DNA from 2 places in the Paenibacillus sp. LBL genome. Region 1 is predicted to be linked to the other one. Evidence: a T-box and tRNA genes for the amino acid it is inferred to sense, from the RefSeq annotation. Region 1 holds a T-box; the other holds one or more tRNA genes.
What was found. A T-box is a leader RNA that pairs with one kind of tRNA and senses whether it is charged. The one in region 1 lies ahead of M2277_RS26580 (valine--tRNA ligase), so its partner is inferred to be a tRNA-Val.

Region 1 (15,655 bases):
CGGTTCAGTCAGGATAAGCGTATCCACTATTGGCAGTATATGCTGCAAATACGATTCATGATGCTTATTTGCCAGTATTCCCATCATTAAGTTCAGTTTCCGGTACTTATAGATCTGCGGCAGGCTTTTAGCCAAGGATTCAGCCCCTTCGGGGTTATGCGCGCCATCGAGAACAATTCTTGGAGAAGACAACACCTGTTCCAGTCTTCCCGCCCAGAAAGTCTCTTTAAACCCGGTACGCAATTCTTCCTCATCCACGATAAAGGCCATATACTGACGAAGCACTTCCAGTGTCATCATGGCAAGCGCGGCATTGGCACATTGGTGCTCACCCAGCATCGAGATGGCAAGATCCATATCCCGAAACGGTCCGTGGAAATGGAAGACCTGACTTTCCTCATCCCCATGCAATCGTGCATAAGAGAATTGATCATTGACGAGATACAGGCTTGTGCGGTTTTTCTCCGCCGTTTCCTTCAAAATTTCGACGGCTTCCGGCTGAGTTACCGTACTCACCACAGGGACTCCAGGCTTGATAATGCCCGCCTTCTCCCTGGTGATCTCCTGAATGGTATCGCCCAATACGTCGGTATGATCCATTCCGATGTTCGTGATCACCGAGATGATAGGGTGAACAATATTGGTCACATCAAGCCGACCGCCAAGCCCCGTCTCCCATACCACGACGTCCGGATAAACAACCTCGCCATAATACAGTATCGCTAGTGCCGTGGACACCTCAAACATCGTAGGCGACCCCAGCCCCGTCTCTGTTACTTCAGCCACAAGCGGCTGCAGTCGATTAGCGAGCTCAAGCAGCGTCTGTTCCGGTATGTCCTCGCCGTTAAACTGAAACCGATTGGTAAACTTCGTAATATAGGGAGAGGTATAGGTACCTACCGTGAATCCCCCTTGAAGCAGCACTTTTGTTAAAAAAGCGCACGTCGAGCCTTTACCGTTCGTTCCAGCCACGTGAATAAATTTTAAACGACGCTCCGGATGGCCAAGCAGCTCCATCAATCGCAGAATTCTATCCATGCCAGGGCGGATTCCAAACGGAATCAGCCCATTAATCCAAGCCACCGCTTCCTCATAGGTTTGGAACGGAGCCGCCACTGCAGCTGCCGATTGATCACCCATCGCTCTCACCTTCTGGTCCAGATTCATCTTGCTTCAGCCTCTCAATTCTTCGATGCGTGCAATAACTTTACTGCGTTTGTCTGAGTAATCCGCAAGCTTCGCGCGTTCTTCTTCAATCACCTTCTCGGGTGCTTTCGACACGAAGCCAGGATTGTTCAGCTTCTTCTCCACACGCTCGACTTCACTGTTCAAGTGCTGAATTTCTTTCTCCAGACGCGTGATTTCTTGAGCGATATCAATCAAACCAGAGAGTGGCAAATACATGTCAACCCCTGTAACCACGGCGGTCATGGCTTTATCTGGCGCCGTCAGCTCAAGTGAGGATTGATACTCCGACGTGTTGCAGAAGCGGCGGATATAATCCGCATTGCGATCGATGATGCTGGCGATTTGCCCGCTCACCGGTTTTAGTTGCAATTCAACTTTTTTGCTCATCGGTACGTTCACTTCCGCCCGGATGTTACGTACAGCGCGGATAACATCCATGAGCAGGTTCATTTCGGTAACGGCTTCCGTGTTCTCGAATGCCGGATCATAGGTCGGCCATGAAGCCAGCATAACCGTCTCTCCCTCATGCGGCAGATGCTGCCAGATCTCCTCGGAGATGAACGGCATGAACGGATGGATTAGACGCATCGTGCGGTCCAGAACATAAGCAAGCACCGATTGCGTCTTTTTCTTGGCCGCTTGATCTTCCCCGTACAGGGACAGCTTCGCAAACTCAATATACCAGTCGCAGAGATCATCCCAGATGAAATTGTAGAGCAGTCGACCGGTTTCGCCAAATTCGTAGGCATCAATTAGACGCGTAATGTCGCGGGAAGTTTCGTTCAGGCGGTGCAAAATCCACCGATCCGCCGTTCCCAGCTCACCGGAAATGTCGATATCTGCGGCGGTGAAGCCTTCCAAATTCATGAGCGCAAAACGCGATGCATTCCATATTTTGTTCGCAAAGTTACGAGCCTGCTCCACGCGTTCCCAGCGGAAACGAAGATCCTGACCCGGCGTGCTGCCCGTTGAGATCATATAACGCATGGCGTCTGCGCCGTACTGCTCTATAACTTCAAGCGGGTCGATGCCGTTGCCAAGCGACTTGGACATCTTGCGGCCTTCGCTATCCCGAACCAGGCCATGAATCAGGGTATCCTTGAACGGCATTTGATCCGTAAATTCGAGCCCCTGGAAGATCATCCGTGATACCCAGAACGGAATAATGTCGTAACCTGTTACGAGAACGTTGGTCGGATAATAACGTTTGAAATCCTCGCTGTCCAGATCCGGCCAGCCCATGGTCGAGAACGGCCAGAGCGCCGAGCTGAACCAGGTATCCAGCACATCCTCATCCTGTCTCAGATCATCCTTGCCAAGCTTCGCACGCGCTTCCTCTTCATTCATGGCAACAACCACTTCACCGGTGGACTCGGAATACCATGCCGGAATCCGGTGGCCCCACCATAATTGACGAGAGATACACCAGTCGCGTACATTCTCCATCCAGTGCAGGTAGGTTCGCTCAAACCGGTCAGGCACAAAGTTAACGCCCTTGCCGGATTTCTGCGCCTCTACGGCTGCCTGTGCCAGCGGCTGCATGTTAACAAACCATTGCGTGGACAGGTAAGGCTCAACCACCGCGCCGGTTCTTTCACTGTGACCAACCTGATGCACGTGATCTTCAACTCGAAGCAATACACCCGATTCCTTCATGTCATTCACGATTTGCTTGCGGCATTCGCTGCGGTCAAGACCTTGGTACTTGCCGGCAAACTCGTTCATCGTACCGGACTCATCCATCACCGTAATTTGCGGCAGGTTATGTCGCTGTCCCATCTCAAAATCGTTCGGATCATGCGAAGGCGTAATTTTAACGGCTCCGCTGCCAAAATCCTTCTCCACATACTCATCGGCAATAACCGGGATTTCCCGGCCGACAATCGGCAGTACCAGCGTTTTGCCAATCATGTCTTTATACCGCTCGTCTTCCGGATGAACAGCTACCGCTGTATCACCGAGCATCGTCTCTGGACGAGTCGTAGCTACGGTAATGAAGCCGCTGCCGTCTTTTAGCGGATATTGCAAATGGTACAAATTTCCATTGACCTCTTTGTACTCCACCTCAATATCGGACAATGCCGTACGCGCGGCCGGATCCCAGTTAATGATACGTTTGCCGCGGTAGATAAGGCCTTTGTCATAGAGCTTAACAAACACCTCGCGAACCGCTTCCGACAAACCTTCGTCCAGCGTGAAACGCTCTCTGGAATAATCCAGCGACAGGCCGATCTTGGACCATTGATCCCGGATCGTATTCGCGTACAGATCCTTCCATTCCCATACCTTCTCCAGGAACTTCTCACGTCCCAGATCGTAACGGGTAACACCTTCCTCGCGAAGCTTCTGCTCCACCTTCGTTTGAGTTGCAATGCCCGCATGGTCAGAACCAGGCAGCCAGAGCGCATCATATCCCTGCATCCGCTTCACGCGAATGAGAATATCCTGCAGCGTGAAGTCAAGAGCATGGCCGATATGAAGCATTCCCGTAACGTTAGGAGGAGGAATCACAATCGTGTAAGGCTCCGCGTCCGGACGTTTGCCAGCTTCAAAGAAGCCGCCTTCCTTCCAGTACGGATACCATTTTTGCTCGGCTGCCTTCGGATCATACGTCGTTGGCATTTCTAACTGGGATTGGTTTTGTTTTTGATCCATATTTTCGTACCTCCGTCACTGTTAATCAGTTTTGCCAACCAGAAATGTTTTAGCCTTGAGAAGCGGCCCATGATAGCATTTTTGGCATGAAACAAAAAAAGCCCCTCGTCCTCAAAGGACGAAAGACTGTTCTCTCGCGGTACCACCTTTGTTTCGTGCTTACGATTGTTTATCAACCGTTGTCCTCCCGTGAAGAACATGAAGGAGCGTCAAGCACGACACTTTACGCAGATAACGGCTGCGGCCGGCGAACCCTAACCAGGGTAGTAAACGATCCCTACTCTAACTCAAGTCCGCAACTCCGGGGCGACTTCGGCAAGCTGGTTCCTGCGGAATCTCACAGCGCTGGGTAGCAATTCCGCTCTCTGAAGGCCATACCTTCCTACTCTTCCCGTTCAACGTTGTTCTAGCTTTTGGAATACCTGTACATATACTATTCAAATATACCGTGGTTGTTGCATATAGTCAATATTTCGAGTGTTTCCGAAGAATTTAAACATCATACCTGTCCAATCCAAATAATATGACTTACCTGAAAATACTTCCGTGTTAGCTCCCTCATTTGCTTCCATCCTGTTTCTGTACAACAAAAAAGCAGACCAAGGATTTCCCACCTTGACCCGCTTTCTTCTTGCTCGATGAACCCCCTCGATTACTGGGGAATGTATAAGACCTGGCCTTCTTCGACATTCTGTTCAGACATGCGGTTGTATAACAAAAGTTCCCGCGGCGTCAGTTGATAGCGCTCCGCAATCAGATCAAGTGTCTCCTCACGCTGAACAATGCACATCCGTACCTTGCGGAATGGAGTTTCCTCATGTCGGTTGCCAAGGAAGAGACTTTTCCACTCCACATCCTCGGACGCAGCGGACTCCACCAGCTCTTCGGCTTCTTCTTCCTCGTCCCGAGCGGCTTGGTCCTGATCCTGCACCGTTCTGCTCGATTGAAGCAATGAAGAGAAACCTACGCCCGAAGTACTTGTGGTGCTGTTCTTTGTACTGAAGGCAACTTTCAGCTCCGGCTTCGTCGTGACCTCCTCGGGTTTAGCGGAGATTTCCTCGGCTATATCCTCTGAAGCCTCTGCCCCCTCGGCAAAAACAGGCTGAGCTTCTTCCGTTTCCGATGATTCCAGCACCGGTACGGCTTCCACTTCTTCGCCTTTGCGTTCAACAATGCCTGGGAAATCTGCTGCCGGTTCTTCCTGAACCGTCTCCGGCTGAGGCGTTACCCGCTCGAATTGCCATACACTTGGAATAGACGGCTCAGGCTCAGCTGCCTGAGGGATCGTTTCCGTCTCATTATGTAAGGCATATTCGACGGTGTCCCGGGCTTCCTGATCACTGGAGAAGCCTTCAGCGCCAGCTGGCTCTTCCGCATCCTGAATTTGATTCTCATACTCCGCCCAGGATGCTAAATACTGCTGTGTGCGCGCATCCGTCCCCGACACGTTGGCCCTAGGCTGAGTTTCGTTAAAATAGGGAGGTGAAGCCGAATTTGTATCTTCACCAGCTCCTCCGCCTTGCAGCTGCTCATACGGATTGGCAGCAAACTGCTGCTCGCCGTTCGAATAGAAATTAGGCGTTTCAGGAGCATGTACCACTGTGAATTCCTCATTGGCCCATACCTGATCCCGGGAACCCGGTGCCGCCGCCTGAATTCCTTTGAGAGAAAGAACCCCTGTAATATTCAAGCTGCGCTTGGATAGCAAATCTACATCAAAATTCTCAATCTCAACTGCGATGTCATCCAAAGAAGATACCCGGTTCAGCGGAACCGTGATCTCGACCGGAATCCAGTGCTCGAGCGGCTCGGTTTCTCCTGCTTCAGTGTCACCTTTATACAGGCCTGCGAGAAGCAGATGCCCCCGAAGTGTGGCCTGATCCTGCTGGCTGATCACCTGAATGTGCGGGATCAACTCCGCCTCTTCCAATTCTTCGATTCCCGGCAAATCTTCCGTTAAATTAATACGCTCGTAAATATCAAACCGCAATCCGTAGGACTGGTCAAACACGGGAATGTCCTCCTTTTTGGCATATACTATCCGTGATCTGTTATCACGGCATGAGCCTAAGTTTCGCCACTCAATTTATCTATATGCCGAAAACAGGAGAGCATGACTTTTTTGCGAATTGTTGCGTGAAAGTTACAGATTTATTCAGGATTTTGCAAAATCCTCTACCGTCAGAATCCCTCTATGATTAACTCTCTTAATTCCATCATGTCCTGAGGCCATGGGGCCTGTACCTCGACCCTCTCACCTGTTAGAGGATGATGAAACAGCAAGCGTTCACCATGCAGCGCCTGGCGCGAAAACAGTGCCGGTCCCCCATACAAGGAATCTCCCAGGAGCGGATGTCCCATATGACTAAGGTGAACCCGGATTTGATGCGTACGACCGGTTTCAAGACTGATATTCAACAAGCTGGCCCTCGGGTATACTTCAGAGGAGAGAATATGCGTTATGGCAGCCTGGCCGGTTAATGACACTCTACGGCGGCTTGAGTGATAACGGTCCTTGCCGATCGGCAGGTCGATCACTTTAAGCTCCTGTCCTACCCTGCCCTGTACGATAGCAGCATAAATCCGCACAATTTTCTTCTCTCGCATCGCTTCATCAAGCTTCAGCTGCGCGTATTCATTCTTGGCATACAGCACAGGACCGGTTGTATCCTTATCCAGACGATGAATATGCCGGACCGCCGTATGAATCCCCTCTGCTTCGTAATAAGCGGCTACAACATGATTCAGCGTTGTTTCCTCGCTCTCCTGATCGGGGTGGACGGCCATACCGGCCGGTTTGTTCACGACGAGACAGAACTCATCCTCATGCAATACGTGCAGTTCCTGCCATCTCGGTTCGATGCCGTAATCGCGATAAGGAAAAAGGACCAGCCGAAGCCGGTCCCCTCTCCATTGTATCCCTTGCTCATGGCGCAGCTTGCGATACAGCTTCTCGGGCATTCCGAACGTCTCGAGAAGCCACTTGGCAGCGGCCTGTTCCCGATCCGGCTGGCTCAACAGCACCTTGCCAGGTGTCAGCTCCAGCCATTCGCCCCTTTTACTCCAGTTCCCCTTGTAACTCATAGGCTCTTGAAGGCGCTGCGGTTCGCTTCAATGGTGGCATCGATATCCTCCACCGTATGGGCTGCCGAAATGAACATGCCCTCGAACTGGGAAGGAGGAACGCTGACTCCCTCTTGAACCATGGCCGCAAAATATCGGCGGAACATATCCAGATCACTCGTCTTGGCCGTATCGAAATTCACCACTGGCGTATTCGTAAAGAAAGGACATACCATGGAGCCTATCCGATTAACGGACAACGGGATACCGAACTCCTTTGCATTGGACTCGAGTCCGGCCTGAAGCCGGGCGCCCCGTTCCTCCAGCTGCTCATAGACTGCCGGCGTCAACAGCTTCAAGGTAGTGTAACCGGCAGCCATGGCCAGCGGATTTCCGCTCAGCGTTCCCGCCTGATAGATTGGTCCTGCCGGAGCAATCTGGTCCATCAGTTCACGCTTGCCCCCGTAAGCACCGACGGGCAAGCCGCCGCCGATCACTTTGCCCAGGCATGTCATATCCGGTGTGACACCATACCGTCCCTGAGCACAATTCAAATCGACCCGGAATCCCGTCATCACCTCATCAAAAATAAGCACACTGCCGTAATCGGAGGTCACCTTGCGCAAGCCTTCCAGAAATCCTGGAAGAGGAGGAACTACGCCCATATTGCCTGCTACCGGCTCAACGATTACAGCTGCGATCTCTTCGCCAAACCGTTCAAAAGCAAGCTGGACCGATTCAAGGTCGTTATACGGAACCGCAATCGTGCTAACAGCCACGCTTTCCGGTACGCCTGGACTATCAGGCAGGCCGAGGGTTGCAATTCCAGATCCGGCTTTGATGAGGAGGCTATCGGCGTGACCGTGATAGGAGCCCTCGAATTTGATGATTTTGCTGCGTCCAGTGTAACCACGCGCCAGACGGATAGCGCTCATCGTCGCTTCCGTACCGGAGTTCACCATCCGTACAACCTCGATCGACGGAACTCGCTCACAGACAAGTTTAGCCATCTCGGTTTCCAACAGTGTCGGAGCACCGAAGCTTGTACCCTTTGCCGCCGTCTCCTGCAGGGCATCAACGACCTCAGGATGGGCATGACCCATAATAAGCGGCCCCCAGGAACCCACGTAATCGATAAAGCTGTTACCGTCAATGTCATATACCCGGCAGCCCTCTCCACGCTCGATATAAATCGGTGTTAAACCCACAGACTTAAACGCACGTACCGGACTGTTCACGCCACCGGGAATATATTGCTTGGCTTCCTCAAAAGCAGAACGCGACAAATCTTCTTTCCGAAAATCTTGGCTCATATTATGCACTCCTTACTCTTTAATCGTTAATGGTTACAGGCTGCGCATCCAGCGTGCCGCATCCTTCGAGAAATACGTAATGATAATATCCGCACCGGCGCGCTTCATTCCTGTAAGCAGCTCCATCACAATCGCCTGCTCACTGATCCATCCCTGCTGGGCAGCCGCCTTGATCATGGAATACTCGCCGCTAACGTTGTAGGCTACAATCGGCAGGTCGAACTGGTCTCTGAGCAATCTGACCACGTCCAGATAAGCCATCGCAGGCTTCACCATCAGCATATCCGCACCTTCCAGCACGTCCGTTTCTGCCTCGCGAAGGGCTTCCCTCACATTGGCCGGATCCATCTGATAGGTCTTCCGGTCACCAAACTGCGGAGCAGAATCGGCCGCTTCGCGGAACGGCCCGTAAAAGGCCGAGGCGTATTTAACCGAATAGGACATGATCGGCACGTTATAGAATCCGGCATCATCAAGCCCCGCACGGATCGCCTGCACAAAACCGTCCATCATATTGGATGGCGCAATGATGTCGGCGCCAGCTTTGGCCTGGGATACCGCCGTTCGTACGAGCAGCTCCAGCGATTCATCATTCAACACATCGCCGCAGGTGTGCCCGTCACGTTCGAAGGTATGCACCATGCCGCAGTGGCCGTGGTCGGTAAATTCGCATAAGCAGGTGTCCGCTATGACCAAAAGATCCGGGTACCACGCCTTTATGAGACGAGTAGCCTCTTGAACAATACCGTCTTCCGCAAAACCGGATGTGCCTACGCTGTCCTTGGTTTCAGGTATACCGAACAGAAGCACGGCAGGTATGCCTAACCCTGCGATTTCATCCACTTCCTCTTTCAAGGTGTCCAGAGAAAAATGATAGACTCCCGGCATCGACGAAATTTCGTTTTTAATGCCGCTTCCGTAGGTTACGAAGATCGGCTGAACCAGATCCTCTGCATGAAGCACGGTCTCGCGAACCATGCTGCGAATGCCGGCATTTTGACGCAGCCGGCGATGGCGTACGATTGGAAAACTCATGGCGTAATACCTCCAAGTGATGTACTTTTGTTCATGTATATAAAAAGAATATTATGGCGAAGCACGCCGTGGATCGTCCTCGTTCCAGGCACATAGGGCACTTACCAGACTATCCACAGTCGCTTCTTCGGCAAGAAGCGATACGGACAGTCCCGCTTCCTCAGCCGTCTGAGCAGTCAATGGACCAATGCAAGCAATTGCCGATTGTTTCAGCAAGTCGGCAGGATGCGCTACGCCCATTCGCTTCAACAACTGGAACAGATTTGTGACCGTAGAAGAACTGGTGAACGTAACCGCATGGATGCCGCCCTCCTGAAGCAGCTTCAGCAGTTCCTCATCGTCTTCCCCGCACAGCACGTTCTCATAGGTCACGGCTTCGGTCACGTGCAGTCCCATATCCGCCAGCTTCTCCGGCAGCCACCTGCGTCCTAAATCCCCGCGAGGCAGCAGCACATGCTGACCTGGCTGGAGCTCAGAGCCGTAAGCATCAATAAGGCCTTCCGCCTGAAAACGCTCCTTGAGCACCTCGGCTGTAATGCCGTAATTGCCGAGGGCATCAGCTGTAGCCGGACCAACCGCAACGATGCGGGCAGCGGCCAAGGAACGAATATCCCGCCCATTCTCCTTCAAGTGACGGAAGAAAAACTCCACCCCGTTGACGCTGGTGAAGAACACCCAATCATACATAGGCAGCTTGTCCAGCGCTTGTTGAATTCCGGCAAGTATTTCATCTGAGGAAGGCATTACCGTTTCGATAACAGGGAACTCATAGGGTTCTCCGCCCAAATCCTCAATTTGCGACACCAATGAGCTGGCCTGGCTTCGAGCCCTTGTGACCAGAATCCGCTTCCCGAACAGAGGCAGTCGTTCCGCCCACTTCAGTCGCTCCCGCTGAAGCACAACCTCCCCAACCACAATAACGGCAGGCGGCTGAAAATTCACTGCCTTGACCTTATCCTCAATGTCTGCCAGCGTTCCCGTCAGCGTATCTTGCTCTGCACGGGTTCCCCATCTAATAAGAGCCACTGGCGTTTCCGGCGATCTGCCGTGCTTGATCAGCTGACGGCTGATATAACCGATCTTGGCCACGCCCATCATAAAAATCAAAGTTCCTGTTGCATGGGTAACCTTATCCCACTGAATCATACGATCCAGCTTCTCCGGACTCTCATGTCCTGTAATGATGGATAAGGAGGAGGCATGATCGCGATGTGTCACAGGAATGCCTGCATAAGCCGGCACACTGATTGCCGAAGTAATTCCCGGCACGATCTCATAGGAAATGCCATGACGGTACAACAGCTCCGCTTCTTCGCCCACTCTTCCGAAGATGGTCGGATCACCGCCCTTTAAGCGGACAACCGTCTTGCCTTCCAGAGCAAAATCAACCAGCAGCTGATTGATTTGCTCCTGTTTCATCGTATGCCGATCCGGAAGCTTGCCCACATAAACCTTCTGCGCCCCGGGCTTCGTCCACCGCAGCAACCGAGGGCTGGCTAATCGGTCATACACCACGACATCCGCCTTTTCAATACATTCCTTGCCTTTAATCGTAATCAGGCGCGCATCGCCCGGACCTGCTCCCACCAGATAAACCTTACCTGCCATCCCCTCAGCCCCTAACTTGTGCCAGAATCTTCTCCGCTCCTTTGGCTTTCAGCTTTGCAGCTACTTCCACTCCGAGCGATTCAGGGTCGGTTCCTTCCGCGCTTTCCTTCAATATGATCTCGCCGTCAGGAGAACCTACCATTCCTGTTAATTGTATAACGTTTTGTTCTCCGCGGGAATCTCCTGTGTCCACATTCTTCAGGATGGCATAAGCCCCAATAGGCACTTGGCATCCACCGTTCAGCTCGCTTAGAAACTTGCGTTCAGCCGCAACGGTTCTTGCGGTGACCTCATCGTTATAAAGTGACAACAGATGCAGGAGCTCCGAGTCATTTTCACGGCATTCAATGCCAAGTGCGCCTTGGCCTACGGCAGGCAGACTGATTTCAACCGGCAAATGCGAAGTGATCCGGTCCTCCCAGCCCATGCGCTGGAGGCCTGCGGTCGCCAGAATGATGGCCTGAAATTCGCCTTCCTCCATTTTGCGAATACGGGAATCGATATTTCCCCTAATCCAATCGATCTGCAGGTCCGGGCGGTATGCCTTAAGCTGACTGGAACGACGCAGACTGCTCGTCCCCACCTTGGCACCTTGAGGCAGGTCATCCAGCGTCGCTCCTTCCTTGGAGATCAAGCAGTCACGAGGGTCCTTTCTTGCCGGCACCGCGCCGGATACCAGACCCTCGGGCAGAACAGAAGGCATATCCTTCATGCTGTGAACAGCCATATCAATTTCCCCGTCCAGCATTGCTTGCTCGATTTCTTTAACAAACAACCCCTTGCCGCCTACTTTGGAGAGGGTGACATCCAGAATGCGGTCGCCTTTGGTGACGATTTTCTTGACGGTAAAGTCATAATCCAAACCGTGCTCCTTCGCTAAACGCTTCAAATCATCGATAACCTGTCCCGTCTGTGTCAGTGCGAGGGCACTTTGTCTACTCCCAACCACAATTGTGCGCATCTTCATTCCTCCTGATTGTTCTCGATCCATAGCTTGATTTTGTCCGAATTCCAGGGTACGTAACCTCCGCGGCGAATCTCGCTCAGGACATCCATGCGATATACCTTGTCGAGCAGCCGCCTGCGTACTTCTGCAGACTCTACCTCTTCCCTAATCATCGAACGCATCCTGTATAACAAATCCAAATAGTCCTCATACTCAGGCCCGAACTGTTCTTCCAGCCGCTCACGAATATCGTGTGAAACCTTCGGCCCCGCTCCCGATGTGGATATAGCCAGCGTAAGCCGTCCCCGACGCATCACGGTCGGATAAATAAACGTTCCGGCCTCGCCGTTACTGGCTACATTGGCTAATATTCCAAGACTGTCGGCATCCTCTGCAATCTTCATGTTGAGCTGGGAATCATCCGTTGCAGCGTGAACCAGAAAAGCCCCGTCCAAATCACTGGGCCTGTACTTTCTGTCCGTCCATTGAAGAACCTTGCTCTTGGCTAAGCGTTGAAGCGCCTCGCTTCTTAATACAGGGCTTACAATATGTACGCTTGCCCCGGCATTAAGCAAGGTGAGTGCTTTGCGCTCCGCCACCTTGCCACCGCCGATAATCAAGCATGAACGTCCTCTGCAATTCAACAGCACGGGTACGTATTCATCATACGCCATTCTGCCATCACACTCCTGACCAACTGTGGAAAGCGGACCACGCATTCAAAAAAAAGTTCAGGATGATAAATCCATACCCGATTAATGCCCATATGGCCGCTTCCCTGCCCGATCTTCTCCATAAACGGCGTTTAACAAAATAAACGATATACATCGCAAGTGCCGTCAGTGTAGACAGTACCTTGATATCCAGAAACAAGGTCCAGCGTCCTGCCATTGCCACCGACATCGCCGCTAAAATGAGCGACGCCACCAAAATAATTGTCCCGGCCATCAGCGCTTTATACGAGTAAATATCCAGTTTCTCCAGGCTTGGCAGCCGGCGCATCGTATCGTTCCACTGCTTGTGCTTCAGCTTCCGATGCAAAAACATATAAATCGCTGCAAACACAGCCCCAACGGTTAATGCAGCAAAGCTGACACTCGCCAGGGCGATATGGACCAGCAGCAGACGATGCTCCGTCTCCCAGCTGTACATGGCGTTGTCTCCTGTCGTGAACCATAACCGATTGATCAGCATGACACTGAACCCTACAAGGTTCATCAGCAGGACGGCGAATTCCGAACGCTTCATGTAGGCCAGCGCAATCGAAGTAATGGATATGCAGAATGCCAGCAGGAAGAGAAAATCAAACAGCGTAAATACCGGAAAGTGAAGATGTCCGCCTTCCATGGCTCGGATGCCGATTCCGGCAGATTGAAAGAGTGCTGTAATGACAAGAAGCCCTGTGCCTATCCGCTTCGCCACCGAATTGCGTGAAATGCAATCCGAGATATAAAACAGAAGGCTCAGGGCATAGATACAAATGCCGGTGATATAAATTATATTTAACAGCATGGGATGAACTCACCCTCCTCAAAGGGTGGCTGGGGCCAGAGAGACCTTAAGCGGTTTCTCTTCTGCCTGCTGATCTACAGCATTCGGTATCCGTTCAGCTTTAACGGGTGCAGCTGCTTTCTTGATGTTGCTGCGGGCTTCCTGCTCCTTCTCTTCGATCAGGCTTTCCAGCGCAAAGATTTGTGAAAAATACTCCAGTGCTTCTCCGCCCTGCTTGCCGCCCGTCATTTCTTTGATCCGGTTAATCGGATCATGCATCATCTGGTTGACAATGCTCTTGGTCAACCGACGAATGACTTTCCGCTGGCGTTCATCCAGTTCCGGAAGCTTGTTGAACAAACTTTCCATCGTTTCTTCATGAATAACATTGGATTTTTCCTGCAAGGCCCGAATCGCCGGTCTGACACCGAGCGTCTTCAGCCATGTGTGGAATGCCTCCATCTCTTCTTGAATCATCACTTCAATCTTCGCTGCTTCCACACGGCGCATTTCCATGTTGGTCTCTACGATGCCTTCCAGATCATCAATGTCATACAAGAATACGTTGGACAGATCGCCAACCGTCGGATCGATATCCCGGGGAACCGCAATATCAATCATGAACAACGGACGGGACTGACGTTTCTTCATGCTCTCTTTAACCCGCTCCGCATTCAGAACATATTCATTAGCTCCCGTTGAGCTAATCACAATGTCGACGTCATTCAGTGAATTTACAGCCTCGACAATTGTGCACGGCGTGCCTTTGAACTTGCGGGCTAACTCCTCCGCACGGCCGAGCGTGCGGTTGGCAACAATCACTTCTGCAGCTCCGTTGGCGTATAGATGTTTGACCGTGAGCTCGCTCATTTTGCCTGCGCCGAGAATCATCACTTTTTTATCGTTAAATGTACCAAAAATCCGTTTGCCCAGCTCAACCGCAGCATAACTGACAGATACCGCACTCTCCCCAATCGATGTTTCGGAATGAGCACGTTTGCCAAGCGTAACGGCCTGCTTGAATAACATATTAAACCACGTACCGGTCGCCTGATTCTTCTGCGACGTCAAAAAAGCATTACGCACCTGTCCCAGGATTTGCGTCTCTCCAATGACCATGGAATCCAGACCGCAAGTGACCTTAAACAGATGGGAAATTGCCTGTTCGTCTTCATATATATAGAGGTGCTGTGTAAATTCTTCACGATTAATGCCGAACCACTGTTCCATGAAGCTGCGGATAAAGTAGCCGCACATATGAAGGCGGTCTACCACAACATAAATCTCAGTACGGTTGCAGGTAGCGACAATGACGCCCTCCAATACGCTCTTGGTCGAATTAAGCTGCTGTAACGCCTCAGGCATGTCTTCATCCGAGAATGTAAAGCGTTCTCTGACCTCCACAGGCGCCGTGCGATAGTTCAACCCAACAACGACGATGTGCATTGCATGTTCACCTGCCTATTTCTCCGAGTAGTTTTGCCGTTCACAACGGACTGTCTTGACCCTGTTCATTATATCACAGTATGCTGAGCACTCTTGTCTATTTTATGAAATGTTTATGAAATCCCCATACTTCATCATTCCATTCATAAACATTCTTAACTGTTCCGTAATACCTTACTATTGTGGATAGAGAACACTTGATATATACGTGTAATTTCTTCGAAAGCGGCTTTCAGAGGAATACGTTTCGTTTGTTGTCACGCTTACTCGTCTCTTCAAAATAAATAACCATGGAAACATCCATGGTTATCAGTATACACATTTTTTAAGAGGCTAATTAAACGAGCTCAGCCTGTTTCATCTCTGGCGTTTCGACAGTCATTTCGCCGAGTCCGCGCACGAGTTTCTTAGCATAGCATTTTTCAGGTTTCAAAGCGGATACCAGATAGTCAATAGCTAACTGCGGATCTACTGTCTCCCCGCAGGTATAACAGTCAATCGCAGCAAAACCTCTCTCAGGGTAAGTGTGAATCGAGAGATGGCTTTCCGACAGCAACACCAGCACAGTAGCACCTTGTGGTTCAAACTGCTTGGATTGGACGGACAATACCGTTGCTCCACATGCTTCAGCGGCTTCCACCATCTGAGCTTGTAAAAATTCTGCACTGTTCAATAGTTCAAAATCGACTCCCCAAGTATCAACAGCAACGTGTCTTCCGAAAGTTGAGTATTCCATCTTCCGGTTTCCCCCTTCCTAGGAATAAAATGTTTGAAAAATTTCATCCGCTAGGACCTACGTCATTCACTTCCCGAGGGAATAATCTCTCGCAACATTACATGTCCTGAGTGAATCCTGGTTCCTATATTCTTTTCAACGAGATTAAAAATAACATCTATGACGTTTAATTGC
Region 2 (15,655 bases), on a different contig from region 1:
GTCGGCATATTCTTCGTTTGGAACCCGGATAGCCCTGGCATCCAGATGTGAGAGGCATATTTCTTCATACCAGTCGATCATTCGGTCGGTTAAGTCTTTACGCTGGGAAGGCGAATCCATGTTGACGCTTTGCTCTAGCAGCCGGAGCATTTCCGGGAGCAGCAGTTCCAGTCGGGTTACCCATTTCATATCCGTTCTACCTGCCTTAATGAGCGTGTGAGTTGGAGCCAAACAAACGATCCAAGCCGTATACGCGCTCTAAGATGAAAATAAATACCAAACTCAGCAAGATCACGATAGAGGATATCGATGCAACGAGCGGAGTTAACGATTCTTGCATGTAGTTGAAGATAGCCATCGGCAATGTTGTTGTGGACGGCGAGATCATAAAGAGTGACACGGTGACATTATCGAATGAGGTCAGAAACGCAAACACACAGCCGGAGAGCACCGCTGGGCGGATCAGTGGAAACGTAACGTCCCAGAAGGTCCGCAGCGGGTTTGCCCCAAGAATGGATGCGGCCCGTTCCAAAGTATAATCAAAGGTGCTGAGTCCCGTATAAACCAGTCGTACAACGTAAGGCACAGAAATCAGAATATGGGACAATAGCAGACCGAGGAACGTGCCTGCAAGCCCAATGCGTGTGAAGAACAGCAAAGCCGCAATGCCGATGATCAGTGCCGGAACCGTCAGCGGTGATAACAGCAGGGAACTGATGACGCCTGAGCCGCGGGGCTTGTACTTGTGCAATGCCAGTGCAGCCAGCGTACCGATGACGGTTGCGATAACGGCGGTAATGATAGCAAGCTGCAGGCTGAACCCGAACGACTCGATGAACTCCGGACGGTCGAATATTTTCTCATACCACTGGAGCGAGAACCCCTGCGGCGGGAACCGCAGGACACCCGTCGACGTAAACGACGTCGGGATGATGATCAGCAATGGGGAGATGACCATCAGCACGACAAAGAACGTGATGATGCCAAGCACGGAGGGTCTGCGAGATTTTTTTTCACGAATCATGATGAGAACACCTCCTTATAACGCTTCGTTTCCACCAGCTTGGTAAATAGCGTGACCAAACCGATGGTTGAACCGAGAAGCAGGAATGCAATGGCAGCTCCAAGGGACCAATTGAGTGATGCCATCATCTGCTCATAAGCCAGCACCGGCAGTACTTTTACTGAGGTGCCACCCATAAGGGCTGGCGTGACGAAAGAGCTCATAGCCAGGCTGAACACGAGTGTTGTTCCGGCAAAAATGCCGGGAATGCTCAGAGGCAGCGTGATGCTGAAGAATTGTTTGAATCGTGTTGCGCCGAGAATGCCGGCTGCCTTGTACAGGGATGAGTCAACAGCATACAGGCTCGTGGAAATGGCCAGGACCAAATAAACGATCAGCGAATCGGATAATCCAATCACAACACCAAGCTCATTGTACAGCAGCCGCAGTGGTTCGGAGATGACATCTAGCGACATTAACGTATTGTTGATAAAACCGTTGTTGCCCAATATCACGACCCAGCCGAAGTTGCGGATGACTACGCTGATCAGATGAGGGGAGATGATGAGAAATGTTATAAGACCCCGCATTTTCGGCGTAGCCTGAGCCATGTACATGGCAACCGGGAAGCCAAGGACGAGACAAACGCAAACCGTATACAGACTAAGCCTTACGGTTCTCCACAGTATCTGCACATAATAGGTATCTTTAAAGAGATGCGCATAGGATGCCAGTGTCCAGGCTCCTTGTCCCATGTCCTCGCGCAAGCTGATCATTAACATGTAGAACATAGGCAGGATGAACACACCTAGAATAATGATAAGTCCGGGTACCAGCAGCAAGGTGGCAATGAAGCCCTTGGATCGGAGCAGGGAGTTCATAGGCTATGCCTCCTTTGCTGGAAAAGCACTCACATGCCGGGAGTCCCAGCTTAGCTGGACGAATTTATTTTCAACCAGGTGAAGGTGCGGAGCGATGCCGGTTCGAACGGTGATCAATTGACCATGGCACTCTACGATAACTTCAACAATCGAACCGAGGAAGGAAACCAGCCTCACGATGCCAAACACGGTATTCATGCTGGAGGGTGGAGCGTCTCCCACCACTTCCTGTATGACAATATGCTCAGGTCTGACATAAGCCACGGCAGCATCTCCTGTTAACTCCTGCCGCGAATGGCGGTCTGCCTGCAGGAGGATCCCTTCCTTAGTTGCAAAATGCCACAGGTGTTCGTCTGTAGCGGCAAGCTTGACCTGAAAGCGGTTGGACTTGCCTACGAATTCGTGCACGAAGGGTGAAGCCGGCCTCTGGTAGATTTCTTCCGGTGTTCCGATCTGCTCTACCCGTCCATGATCCAGGACAACGATCCTATCGGACATGTACATGGCTTCTTCCTGGTCGTGGGTAACAAAAATGGTCGTGACTTTGAGCTCCTGCTGGAGCCGTTTCATCTCTTCGCGCAGCTCTTCCCGGAGCTTGGCGTCGAGGTTGCTCAGCGGCTCGTCAAGGAGCAGTACCGAGGGCTCGGTTACCAAGGCGCGGGCAATCGCAATACGCTGGCGCTGGCCGCCGGACAGCTGTTTGGGATAACGATCAGCCAGGTGGGGAAGCTTGACCAGCTCCAGTACTTTGTTCACTCTGGCAGCAATCTCGGATTTGGGGATTTTTCGCAATTTCAAGCCATACGCCACGTTTTCTGCAACTGTCATATGCGGAAACAAGGAGTATGTTTGAAACACCATGCCAAGATCACGTTTATTTGAGGGAACACCGTTCATCGGCTTGCCCTTGATCGTCAGGGTGCCTCCGTCAGGCTCCAGAAAACCAGCCAGCATATTCAATGTTGTTGTCTTGCCGCAGCCGGATGGACCGAGAAAAGTGACACATTCCCCGCGCTCCACCTGAAGATTAAAATCGTCTACCACCACGGTGCTGCCGAAGCACTTGCGGATCTGATGCAGTTCAACGTCATACTCCTTCGTCATCTGTGTTTCCTCCGATTCTGAATCTTCGTATCGAACTTATTTGCCTACAAGCGGAGCGATGTCTTTATTGAAGGTTTCCAGCCAGGCTTGCTTGTTCTCGCTGATTACACCGTAATCGAAATTCACAATTTTGCTCTTGTCAAAATTGATCAGACTGCCGATGTCGTCCGGAAGCGTAACGTCCATGACCGGGTTGTAATACAACTTTGTGGCAAACAGGGTTTGAATCTCATCGGTCAGGATAAAATCGATAAATGCCTTAGCCGCTTCAGGATTCTTCGCTCCCTTTACGATGGAAGCAACGGTTGGCACGATGTTTGCTCCTTCTTCCGGAATGACAAATTCCAGGTCGACACCCGCATCCTTCTGCACGATGCTGCGCGCCATGGTCCAGGCGGTGTATGCAGCTGTCTCATCCTGCAGATTCTGCTGGATTTGAGCGGCTGTTTTGGCGAATGTCGGCATATAAGAAGCAATCGTTTTCAATTGTTCAAACCCTTGCGTCATATCGGCTTCCGAGCCGCCGTTGGCATATGCCAGCATGATCGTTGCCGAACGGCCGAAATTACTCGACATTTCGGTAAGCGTTATATTGTTTTTCATTTCGGGGAGAGTCAGATCGTTCCATGATGCTGGAACGGGGAGGTTCTTACTCTGAATCAGCTTGGCATTGTAAGAGATCCCCATCGGGGTGTAATTGATGGTCACGCCGCTGTTCTCTGAGACTCTGAAGCGGTCATCGATTTTGGACATATTCGGGATTTCGTCCGCATTCAAGGCTTCCCAGAGTCCTTCAACGCGACCTGCTTCTTGTTCGCTGCCCTCAATAAATGCAATATCAATTTGGGAGGAACCCTGCTGAGCTTTCACCTTGGCAACAATGTCCGTCGCGACGCCGGCCACGTAGGTTAGTTTGACATCCGGGTATTTTTCATTGAATTTCTTGAAGATTTCATCTTTGAACAGGGATTCTACCGTTGCACCGTTGCCGGCAAAAACCAGTTCACCGGAGATGGTGGAACCTTCCGCTGACTCGGCACCGCCGTTTGAAGCCGTTTTTGCGCTTCCGCATGCGGATAACAGCGAGGTGGAGAGTGTTAAAGCGAGAATGATAGAAGCAAGGCGACCTTTTTTCACAATGATTCCCCCTTATTATTTGTTCACTATTAGAGAACGATGTTTTATAATAGTGAAATATTGTTTTTGATTTTAACATAGCAACATGGTATATTCAATCGTGTTTACAATGAAATATCTCACATGAAACCAAGTTTTTTTGATAGACTGTTTCGAACATGATTGACATATAATCAGCGCGTCAAAAACGATCTCATATTAAAACGGAAGTGGCTGATAGGAGGCTAAAGATGGATCAGTTGTTGACATCCGTACAAAAAAGCTGCAAATTGCTGAAGTTATTTCTCCGCGATCAGAAGGAGTGGGGGATTACCGAGCTTAGCAAGGAGCTGCAATGGTCCAAGGGGGCCGTACATAAAATGCTGGCGACCTTAGAGAGTGAAGGGTTCATTAAGCAGAATAGGCTGACACGGCAGTATTCGCTTGGGTATACATGTCTGGAGCTTGGAAACCGGGTTAAACGGAATAATGATTGGGTCAGCGTTGCAAGGCCTTATCTGGAGCGTATTGCCAAGCTAACCAAAGAATCGGTTTGTCTATGTGTGCGTGAAGGGAACGAAGCGATCTATATGGACAAAATCGATTCTCCGCTGCCCATACGATTTATTATTGATGCATACCGCCGGTTTCCCTTGTATGCCACGAGTGCTTCGCGGGTCATACTGGCATTCAGTCCTGAAGGAGTGAAGGAGCAGATTATGATCGAGCCGCTGGCTGCATTTACGGAGCACTCGATGAAGAGTGTGAAGGAACTGCGCGAGCGAATCAGCCGCATTGAGGATCAAGGATATGAGATCAGCTCGAATATGAGGAATGTCGGAGTAACGGGTATAGCAGCACCGATATACGACAGCGAGGGTCAGGTGAATGCTTCGATCAGTCTGGTTGGTCCAAGCGATCGTATCGATCAGCATAAAGAGGATTGGATTCAGGAAGTATTACAGGCGGCAGCTGATATATCCAATCTGGTAGGGTATCATCCGTAAGCGATACCTGTGCTACTCTCATAGAAAGGATGTCCCAACATCTTGGAAGATGTTGGGACATCCTTTTTTATCGTGGGAGGTAGATGTCAGAGATAAATGGTTTAAAGTGCTCCAAAGCAATTGAACAGGAACAAAAGTTCGTATATAATATAGATATAACTAATTAACTCCCTTCTTTCTCATCACACTTCATTAATCCATCATGGATTCCCCCACATTTGTATTTAATTACCTGTTGTTATGCCTATTAGGCCTTATATAATCGACTTAGATGATGATGTCAGGATCGCAATAGAATGACCAGAGTTATTCTGGATTAGTCATGTTCATAGGGTCGTGGATACTTGATAACTAAGGCTTGGTTTTAGTTTTCTGGATATAATTTAACGTTGCTGTGCTTTGATGCCCAGGGGTGTTTAGCGTTTTGAATCGATTGCGTTTAAGACTTCTTAAACCTGATCCAGAGCTGTAACACCGTTTGATGTTGTTTGTATTTTCCAACAGAGTTTCCAGACATATAAGAAGTGGCAGCCGCCTTCTGATGACTCCAAGAACATGCATTCTTTTAGGATGACTCGATTGATTCCATAAGCTAATGGACTGTCGGAATACCATCTGATCAAGGCGTTATGACTTTCCAATGCAATCAGGGTAGATCGGGAAGCGGCGTAGTACACATCAAACCCATTTCTTATGGCATAGGGAGGAAATCTTTGAATGCAAGCCATTTGGTTTATGTTGTTTTCAACCTTTGAAACACTGGCGATTTATTCACTGATTATGACATTGCTTAGATTTAAAACCAAAGAGTACATATGGCAGGCGCTGGTGATCATGATCCTTGCCAACTTACAAAGTTTCATCATGCGAAATGAACTTCAACTGGACTTTCTGGCTCCTCTCATTACCGTGCTGATTTTTGTTTTCTTGTTCTCAGCCATTATTAAGATTCCTGTTATCTGGTCGGCTATTTGTACCATCATCGGGTACATGCTGTATGCTTTGATTCAGAGTGCTTATTTATCCGTTTTCTTCGGTTCTATTGACACACTTCAGACCAATCCTGCCAATGGTTATATCCTTCAATTATTGTCGGGCGCGACTGGATTATTAATTTCTTGGGTCATGTATAAGTTTCGGATAGGGTTTAAATACGATCTTGAGAAATTGCGCATTAAATCTGAACATATCCTGTTGATTGCGTTAATCATCGTTGTTTTGATGTTGATGGCAATTCTGTTTTACCTCAATCGTTTATGGCTGCATCTTCTTTTCTTTGGGATAACGTTTGGAATCTTCTTGTATTATGCCATCAATACAGAGGAGCGGGGTTCTTATGATCATAGAAGGATTGTCAAAGCGGATAGCGGAAGTGATAAAACGACAGATACCTGATCATAATTCTTCTATTTCTGTTTTACAGCACGCCGCTGCTATTCTATTGAACGTGATGCTCACGGTGATCTTCACGCTGCTCATTTCTGCTTTCACCGGTAATGCGAAGCAGGCCCTTATAAGTATGATAGGTTTTGCGGTGCTGAGGCAATTCTCTGGTGGCTTCCACCTTAAGACGGGAGCCGGTTGCATCGCTTTCACGACGGTTCTTTTTACCCTGGTATCTTTCGTGGACGTCAATCATGTCACGGTGCTGGTCATGAACGTTCTCAGTCTGCTGCTGATTATGATGTTTGCTCCCAGCCGAATCGAGAAGCAGTCACGAATACCGAGGGAACATTATTATAAACTTCGCTTGATTAGCTGTTTTATCGTTATGCTTAATTTTGGACTTCAGTCCCCCACATTGGCTGTCATATTTTTTATCCAGGCGCTCAGTTTAGTACACTGGAAAGGAGGACAAGCTCATGGTATGGATCAGCAAGGTTAGGCATCAGTTGTTTTCATTTATCGCATCTGCTCTGACGATGGTAGCCGTATTCGTAGTTAATACCGCAAGTCCCGTATTTGTGTACAGTGGAGAGACACCGGAAGAACTTCTGAAATAATTGCTGTGTTGATATGTGCAGTAAGGGGACTGAGGGACTCCAATTTAAGATAAGCTGCATGAATGATGATGAAATCCGGTGCCGTCTAGGTGCCGGATTTCTTTTTGCGTGAAGATGGGGAGGAAACAATTGAGCGGCTGTATAAGTATGGATAAGGAGCTATAGGCAGCGGCAAATTTGTGGATTTTATCTGCAAGATAATCAGGGTAAAATTGTTATTGATAAAGAACGAATGTTCGCATATAATACAAACAAATGTTCTTATTAGAGGCGGTGGCGTAATGTTTGAAAAATACCTGGAACAAACCATCGAAATCATTTACGAGGATCAGAAGGGTAAGATCACCCAGCGTAAAATACAGATCCATAGTGTTCGGGATTCGCGCATTAGGGCAACATGCCTGGAAACAGGTCAACCTCGTGTATTTAATGTAAACAACATTCTGTCCTGGAGACATGAGAAAGGAAGGGGTTCGCATGCTTCATGATCTGGAGGTCAAGCTGCTCAAGATATTGATTACCTATCAGGCTCATCGCAGCCGTGTCCCAACCTTGAGGCTGCTCAAATATCTTACCGGCCGGAAGGCGGTTGAAATTTTGGAAGGTATCGAATCATTAGAGCGGCAAGGTTACATTAGGTTTAATGTCTGGCGGGATATGCAAAGCCTAATTGTTCTAGAAGAGGAGTTACTGACTATAACGGAATGGAGAGAGGTGCCGTATTCTGGACAGCTCATTGAAATTCGATAGGCGAGGCACCCGTAACCATTGTTGGGATGATGCAATTCTGCTCTCCCCATGCCCAAAACTGCTGCAGCGTCAAAATCATCTGCTGGAGTTGGATAGATAGAGATAGGTTAATCTGAGATTTTCAATTTCATTAAATGAACATATATTTCGTTCCTGAATGTTTCGATTGCGGGGACCCTTCTCAATGTACAAATAGAGAGCAGGGAGATCAGCACATATTGAACCCTCTTAACTTCTATTCCATGATCTTCGTTGCTAACAAAATCACTCATGAAGTCCCTCCTAAAAGTAAAGTATTAACGTAACAGAAGATGCACCGCGCCACCAACTGCAAGCAGTAAAACACCGGCTAAAAAGAACCAATTGGCTGCTTTCCTTTTAGAAGTCCGGTTCACCTTCGATTCAGCATAGAAATTCCCTCTCTGCTGGTCTCCTGTAGTGAATGCTCCAGATAAGAGTCCTGTAACCAAGAGACAAACAATTCCTGCAATGATAAGCAGATTCATCTCGTGTTCCTCCCATCCATTTTGGGCTTATAGTTAGAACGCATCCAGATATACAAAAGTTATTTTTGGTGATGTTGGAAATAAGTGAGACCCGTCTTGCAAATGAAAAAGCTCATTATTTTGAGTATTATAGGCAATTAGTTAAGAATCAATAGGCGTCAATAGACTGGTTTTTATTTTACATGTCATTATTCGACAATTCAAGATACTAGTTTACATTAAAATGTATTTAAATTGTATCATATGTATTATATTACAATATTTAGGGATCATGTTACAATAGAACCAATCGGCCGATTACATAATTAGAAGAGAGGCGGAATACCTTTGAAAATGAAAAAACTGTTCTCTATCTTACTAATTTCTGCAAGTCTTATGACTGTTTCGCAATCTGTTTTTGCTGATAGTCCCGTTAATGAAGTGGAAGTAATTCCTTATGTCATAGGTTTAGGAGATACTAAGACTCAAGCCGTAGATATTTATGATGGACAAGAATTAAATTTGTTCTTACAAAGCGCTGAGGATGAAGATTGGTTTAAATGGACCAATAATACCGGAAAAGGACAGTTTACTTATGGATTCCTTAACAATCTGGGACCCGAGAACACAGTAGCATTAGGAATAGTAATTCAGTACACTCCTAGTCGAGAATCTGAATTGCTAATTGCTGAGCCCACTCAAAAAGGTAATCCAAACTGGTCATCAAAAATCAGGAATGTATATGTACCTGACGGTGCAACACTATATTTAAGAGTAAAGGCCGATGAATATGTAAACTTGGAACAATATATGCTAAGTTTTGGATATTATCATCTTGACTAAAGGATTAATGAGAAGCACCCCTAAATGGGGGTGTTTTTTTATTATTTTGGAATCTGTATTTCCTTATTAAAGGTGGTGTACTTCATTATTGAGGGGCTGTACTCCTTTAGCCGGTATTAAGGGGAATGTTCATTTTTCATGGTGAAAAAACAAGAAAAAAAACCTAACATCGTAATGCCGATTAGGGCTTTTTACGATTTCAAGTGAAGAAAAAAACGCCTTTTCGCGAAAGTAAAGACCCTGCCAATTTTGGTAGGGTCTATTTCTCAGGTATGAGCTATAAAGAATACTCATTCACTTCAAAGTGGAGAATTTTATCAAAAATCACGTAATCCGTTCTCTTATTAAATGGGCCTTTATTGTTGTTGTACTTGTTAATTGCAAATTTAGCAGGGCCCAAGCCAGTATCTCTTAGATCGTACCAATTAAGAAATGCATTAACATCGGCCATCGGAAGATCATATTCTTTTTCTAAGCCAGTTGTCACCGTAATTACTAAAATAGCACGATCACCATTCGGCTGTGGTTCCGGTTCAGGATTTGGTTCAGAAGGAGGAGTGAAAGTATCAAATACATCAAGTTCACTAATATTCACATCTTTTGTAGAAACAAATTTTACGTATCTTACGTTATGCATTGTTTCATTTCTATCTGTTATGGTTTTAAAGGTTCCATCAGCCCCATTAGGGTAAGCCCAACCTCCATGGGTACCTATTCTAGTCCAGATCAATGCCTTGTTGGAATCATGAAAGGATAAATACATTCCGTTTGAACCACTGTCATCGGCTTTAATTTGAAACGCAGAGATGTTGTAATCACTTTCTAAATCGATCTCTAAGTATTGACCAGCCTTTAGTAAAAAGGAAGTATTCTCATTGTTGTCTGTCATTAGCGTTGTTCTATTAATTTCAGGTCCCAGCTCAGAGTTATAAATAACGGCAATCTTACCATTAGCAAGCCCCCCGGTATATGCTTGGACAGATGATAATGGGACGATCAGAGCGAATAAGAGGATAACACTCATAATATAATATAGTTTCCTTTTCATAAGTTATACTTCTCCTTTGGTATATTTTGTAGATTGATAATAAAACAAATAAAAAGGAATGTCTAAACATTTATGTCTAAAATTGGGATATACTGTTGTTTGAAATAAAGTGGTTTATAAAACAGACAACTTCATGGAATGATGTGGTGGAAGGTAAACAGATTTGATTGTTGACAATTGAACTCCTATTTGCGCTAGGAATTATTAATTGAAGGTTGGGAACTAGTTTGGGTTTTAAGAACAAGAGGGGGTTGTACTTAGAAAGGCCAATGATTCATGTTAAATTGCATAGAGTATCGGCTTTTTTAGGTCAATTTTGTGTAACAGTAAAAATCACAAAGGTTCGACATATTTCTAAAATAGGAAAACCCCTGACGCCAACGGCATCAAGGGTTTTCAGTTATGATCTGTAGTGGGCTCGAACCACTGACCCCTACCCTGTCAAGATAGTGCTCTCCCAGCTGAGCTAACAGATCATGAAATATTTAAAAAGGTAATTCATATATTACCAGCAGACATTATGGCTGTCAATGGTTTTCTCGTTATAAAAAATCATGTTCCGGTTCACACTACATAGAGCATGATTTTTCCATTAGAGGAGCGTGAATGGCATGAGAGGTGGGAAATCCCAGCGTTTCAAACAAGCAGGGCTGCTTCTTTCATTAATCGTAATATCTACTCTCGGGAGCGGGTGCAGTATCCCGGAGAGAACGTCGGTGCAGCTTGAGCCGCTGCATGCTCCGGCAGCACCTGTGCTGCTTGATGTTTACAGCCGTTCTGTTGAGCAGGATGTATACTCCAAACCGGGAAGTGGGTCACTGGAGCCGGTATCCCCGATGGATTCGGAGGATACGTTACACGATCTGAATCCGTAACAAGCTGTAAGGACGACCCGTGCTGGATCGAATTCCGCGAACGGTCCGTACTCTTGCTCGATCAACGAGCAGAGCAAACCGCCGGCTGGCAGGCTGGCGGTTTGTCGTATACCGGCCGATGCTATTCCTCATCCCATTTGCGGGAATACCCTTTTTTAATAGCCCAAAAGACGGGGTAGATGATCAGGACGGCTATGATAATCGCCCAAAATATCGTAGCTCCCATGCCCATAGAGGCAACGCTCCTTTCAAGAAGACAGTAGCTTCTACTATACAGGAAAACGAATATTTTGTATAATATCTCGACCTGCAGAAATCACAAGAAATTGATTCTACATAAAAGAGGTGTTGAAATGGCAGCAGAAATCATAAATGTATCAACCGAAGAGCAATTGCAGCAGGCGCTGGATATTCGCAAGGACGTGTTCGTGCTGGAGCAGAAGGTGCCCATTGACTTGGAGATCGATGACTACGACAACCTGGAATCGGATGCGCATCATGTGCTGATCAAGTCCGAAGGGCAGTTTGCGGCAACGGGCCGCATCACGTATTACAATAAAGATTCCGCCAAAATGCAGCGCATTGCGGTTCGCAAGCCTTTTCGTTCCAAAGGGATTGGCCGGGTACTGATGATGGCGCTGGAAACGCAGGCGCGTGAATTGAAGCTGCAGTATTCCATCCTGGATGCTCAAGTGCAGGCAGAGCCATTTTACCGCAAGCTGGGTTATGAGACGATATCGGACGAGCCGTTTGATGATGCCGGCATTCCCCATGTCCGTATGAAAAAGGAACTGTAGACGGTTTCGGTTTAATTATACGAAAATGCCGAACATCCAAATTGGTTATATAGATAAAAAGACCCCGAGTTGAACTCGAGGTCTTTTTTTTGTTGATTAAAACGTCGGCAGATTGTCCAGGTTGTTGCTGGGATCACCATCCGCATTGGAACGAAGGTGTTCGTCGCCGTCACGTCCACGGAAGACGTTCAGGTTCTTGATCTCTTTATTTTTGACCATGTGTTGAGCTGTTTTGTAGTCAACGACAGTTCCGTTATCCAGCTTAAGTTCGATGATGTCGCCGTCGCCATTTTTGCGTACGCCTACGACTTCTTGTTGTCCATTGTCCATATCATATCGCCTCCCGAGTTTAGTATTCCCGGGAAGCCTTACAATCTATGCATGATATATTGATCTACAATTCATATACCCGCTGCTGCTCTACAAATTCCATGGTGCCGGTCTTGCCAATGAACGCTTTAACGTCATCGCTGTAATGCATGAGATAGGTACGCTCCTGAATCTCTTCAGGAAGACTTAGCAGTTCGTCAAGCGTAGTATGAACCTCGCCGGGACCCTGCAGCTGGCATTCATGCAGAATAAATTCACAATCCCGCTCGTTCACCAGCTTGTGGAGCAATGCAGGATCAAACACCATATCCGCGCTGTAAAAAATCCGGTCATTCAAATAGAGGGAATAACTATCCTTCCCTGGAATATGCTGCGTATGAATCAGCTCTACCGAGATTCCCGAAGAGATATCGGCTTTCACCCCAGGTTTCAGGGGACGAACGTCAAATACATCCTCCAGGGAGGAGATATGTCCTTGCTGGTATAATCCGCCCTTGAGAGAATGCTCCCATATCGGTTCGACCAGCGCTTCAGCGATGTAGAGCGGGATTTTGCGATTGTATTTCATTTTCATAATAAATGCGAGCTCCTCCATACCGCCAACATGGTCAGCATGGATATGCGTGATGAGCAGAGCATCCAAATCATCGAACGTCAGATCTAATTGATGGAGTGCCATAGGAGCCGTAATACCGCAATCAATGAGCAGCGTGAAATCCCCGTCGTGGAACAGTGCATTGTTGTTGTAGTAGTTCTTGGCAAACGCACTGCCGGTGCCAAGCATTTGCAATTTCAGTGTCAATGGATGAAACCTCCTGATGAAATGATGTTAGTCCAGTAAGCTAATGTATATTTTAACGAATTATATGTAGATTTACACCGAGTTTATGATAGAAACACCCCGAAATTGCAGTGAAAATTAGGATAGGCACAGGCCGAAAGGCATGAGGAAAAAATTTTACCACAAAGTGCAAAATTGTCCGCAACTTGTTTTTTGACATGTAGTATACACATATAACAACATGATGAGCCAATGGAGGGAAATGATAAAATGAAGTGGAAAAAAGTGATGGCATGTATGCTCGTGCTTTCTTTAATGGGTAGCAGCACCCTTTTATTTGCAGATTCCGTCAATGAACGGGTTCGTGTATGGATGAACGGACGTGAATTAAAAGATGGCGGGTATTTAATTGATGGCAAAACCTATGTGCCGGTGAGGGAATTTGACGGTGCGGTGGATTGGAATTCTTCCAATGGACAAGTTCAAGTCATCAAGCCGAATGTGCATATTTTTCTGTTTAAAGGAGATACTGTATTCGGCAACGTGAACAAAGGCAAGTTGAAGTTCAATGTATTCAGTCAGGTAGACAGCTTGAACAATGACATCCATGCAGTGAAAGTCGCCATCGAGGATCCTTCGGGTAATATAAAAGATATCCAGTCCCAGGAAGTGAAGGACCGCAAGGATAACTTCTGGTTCAGAACCTATGATTTTACGTACGATTTTAAAACAACCGGCAAGTATTCCGTTGGCTTCTATGTAAAGGTCAAATCGGATACCGGATTTGTGAAAGTTGCGGAGAAAGTGATCACTGCACTTAACTAATGAGAGCGTCCCTTGGGGAAATTGACCTGAAGAAGCTATCCGTGATACGATACGAAAGTATGATAATTTAACCGAAGTGAGGTTTTTTCAATGAGTGAACACAAACATGAACACGGAGATGCTTGCGGTCATGACCACGACCATGAGCATGAAGAGTTTGTGCTGACATTGACGGATGAAGAAGGAAAAGAAGTAGAGATGGTTCTTGTTGAGACATTTGATGTCGGCGAGAAGCTTTACGCGCTTTTGCTTGAACGCGAAAATCCGGAAGCGGACGGCGTCATTCTACGTATGGAAGAAGAGAACGAGGAAATGGTTCTTTACAATATTGAGGACGAAGAGGAATGGAATGAAGTAGAGGCGGTTTATAACGAACTGGTCGCTGCTGCAAACCAGGAATAGTACGCCTTAACTGAAAATCCCGGTGCGAACCTCTCGCATCGGGATTTTTTGTGTGTACAGGTATTTAGAAGATCGGATTGGTTTCCACGATGACCTTCACATTTTGGATGCTGCGGTCCTCAGGACCTTTAACCGGAAGTCCTACATCGACATGATCAATGATGTAATCAATGTTTTCCTGGGAAATAACTTCACCCGGAAGCAGAATCGGAATTCCTGGCGGATAGACATAAATAAATTCAGCAATAATGCGTCCTGCTGATTCCTTGAAAGGAACAACCTCGGTATCCCCGTAGAAAGCATCGCGAGGGATAAGCGACAATTGCGGAATTTCCGGCGTTTTTACAATCAGTTCGTTAATTTCATTCACATGCATGTATACGTCCGAAAGCTCACGGAGCGCCGTCAGCAAAATGTCGATCGTTTCCTGGTTGTCTCCTGGTGTAATGAGGCACAGAATATTGTACATATCGCTGAGCTCTACTTCAATATTGTAGTGATCTCGAAGCCAGTTCTCGGTTTCATACCCCGTAATGCCGAGATGGCGGACATGGATCGTCAGCTTGGTTGGATCAAAGGAGTACGTTGCTTCACCGCCTAAAATTTCTTCACCAAAGCTGTACAAGCCTTCGATCTTATTGACCTCATCACGTGCATATTGTGCCAGCTCAATCGTTTTTGCAGCCATCTCACGGCCATGAAGAGCCAGGCTCCGGCGCGAAGTATCCAGCGATGCCAGCAAAATATAGGAAGTTGACGTTGTTGTCAGCATACTGATGATGGTCTGTACGCGGTAAGGGTTAATGTAACCGTTCTTGGTATTCACGTTCAGCACGGAGCTTTGGGTCATCGAACCGCCGAGCTTGTGAACGCTGGTCGCTGCCATGTCCGCGCCTGCTTCCATAGCCGACATCGGAAGCTCCTCATGAAAGTGAATCAATACCCCATGCGCCTCATCCACCAGAACAGGCACGTTATAGCTGTGCGCCAAATCGACGATTTCTTTCAGATCTGCGCTTACGCCAAAATAGGTCGGGTTGATGACCAATACAGCTTTTACGTCAGGGTGACGTTTTAACGCTTTCCGAACCGAGCTGATGGTGATCCCGTGGTCAATCCCTACATTATGATCCTGGGCAGGCGATACGAATACGGGCTTGGCGCCGGTAAAAATGATGGCGGAAAGCACGGACTTATGAACATTCCGCGGTACGATGATTTTGTCCCCAGGCGAGCAAACCGACATGATCATGGTCATGATCGCTCCGCTTGTCCCTTGTACACTAAAATAGGTATGATCAGCACCAAATGCGTCAGCAGCCAGCTTCTGGGCTTCCTCAATTACGCCTGTAGGCTGATGCAAGTCGTCAAGCGGCGCAATATTGATCAAATCTATAGAAAAGGC

Region 2: it has a tRNA-Val gene. The T-box ahead of M2277_RS26580 (valine--tRNA ligase) is inferred to sense a tRNA for this amino acid. The anticodon was not compared.

Annotation. Positions count from the first base shown of each region.
Region 1 is NZ_JARXYU010000018.1:73,583-89,237, reverse strand. It holds gene M2277_RS26585 (bifunctional folylpolyglutamate synthase/dihydrofolate synthase) at 1-1,140, opposite strand, end outside; gene M2277_RS26580 (valine--tRNA ligase) at 1,174-3,843, opposite strand; T-box leader at 3,955-4,251, opposite strand; gene M2277_RS26575 (LysM peptidoglycan-binding domain-containing protein) at 4,496-5,854, opposite strand; gene M2277_RS26570 (RluA family pseudouridine synthase) at 6,025-6,927, opposite strand; gene hemL (glutamate-1-semialdehyde 2,1-aminomutase) at 6,924-8,219, opposite strand; gene hemB (porphobilinogen synthase) at 8,253-9,254, opposite strand; gene cobA (uroporphyrinogen-III C-methyltransferase) at 9,306-10,862, opposite strand; gene hemC (hydroxymethylbilane synthase) at 10,867-11,823, opposite strand; gene M2277_RS26545 (precorrin-2 dehydrogenase/sirohydrochlorin ferrochelatase family protein) at 11,826-12,482, opposite strand; gene ccsA (cytochrome c biogenesis protein CcsA) at 12,490-13,320, opposite strand; gene hemA (glutamyl-tRNA reductase) at 13,339-14,745, opposite strand; gene speD (adenosylmethionine decarboxylase) at 15,083-15,481, opposite strand.
Region 2 is NZ_JARXYU010000007.1:64,333-79,987, reverse strand. It holds gene M2277_RS16835 (M20 family metallopeptidase) at 1-189, opposite strand, end outside; gene M2277_RS16830 (ABC transporter permease) at 206-1,024, opposite strand; gene M2277_RS16825 (ABC transporter permease) at 1,021-1,884, opposite strand; gene M2277_RS16820 (ABC transporter ATP-binding protein) at 1,888-2,988, opposite strand; gene M2277_RS16815 (extracellular solute-binding protein) at 3,025-4,125, opposite strand; gene M2277_RS16810 (IclR family transcriptional regulator) at 4,356-5,111, shown strand; gene M2277_RS16805 (hypothetical protein) at 5,829-6,506, shown strand; gene M2277_RS16800 (accessory gene regulator ArgB-like protein) at 6,448-6,996, shown strand; gene M2277_RS16795 (cyclic lactone autoinducer peptide) at 6,974-7,114, shown strand; gene M2277_RS16790 (hypothetical protein) at 7,396-7,602, shown strand; gene M2277_RS16785 (hypothetical protein) at 7,592-7,864, shown strand; gene M2277_RS16780 (hypothetical protein) at 7,972-8,136, opposite strand; gene M2277_RS16775 (DUF5316 family protein) at 8,161-8,370, opposite strand; gene M2277_RS16770 (hypothetical protein) at 8,698-9,192, shown strand; gene M2277_RS31665 (hypothetical protein) at 9,470-10,240, opposite strand; tRNA gene M2277_RS16760 (tRNA-Val) at 10,644-10,716, opposite strand; gene M2277_RS16755 (hypothetical protein) at 10,852-11,115, shown strand; gene M2277_RS16750 (GNAT family N-acetyltransferase) at 11,469-11,912, shown strand; gene M2277_RS16745 (DUF3892 domain-containing protein) at 12,009-12,242, opposite strand; gene M2277_RS16740 (MBL fold metallo-hydrolase) at 12,307-13,044, opposite strand; gene M2277_RS16735 (hypothetical protein) at 13,294-13,848, shown strand; gene M2277_RS16730 (DUF1292 domain-containing protein) at 13,939-14,250, shown strand; gene M2277_RS16725 (aminotransferase class I/II-fold pyridoxal phosphate-dependent enzyme) at 14,315-15,655, opposite strand, start outside.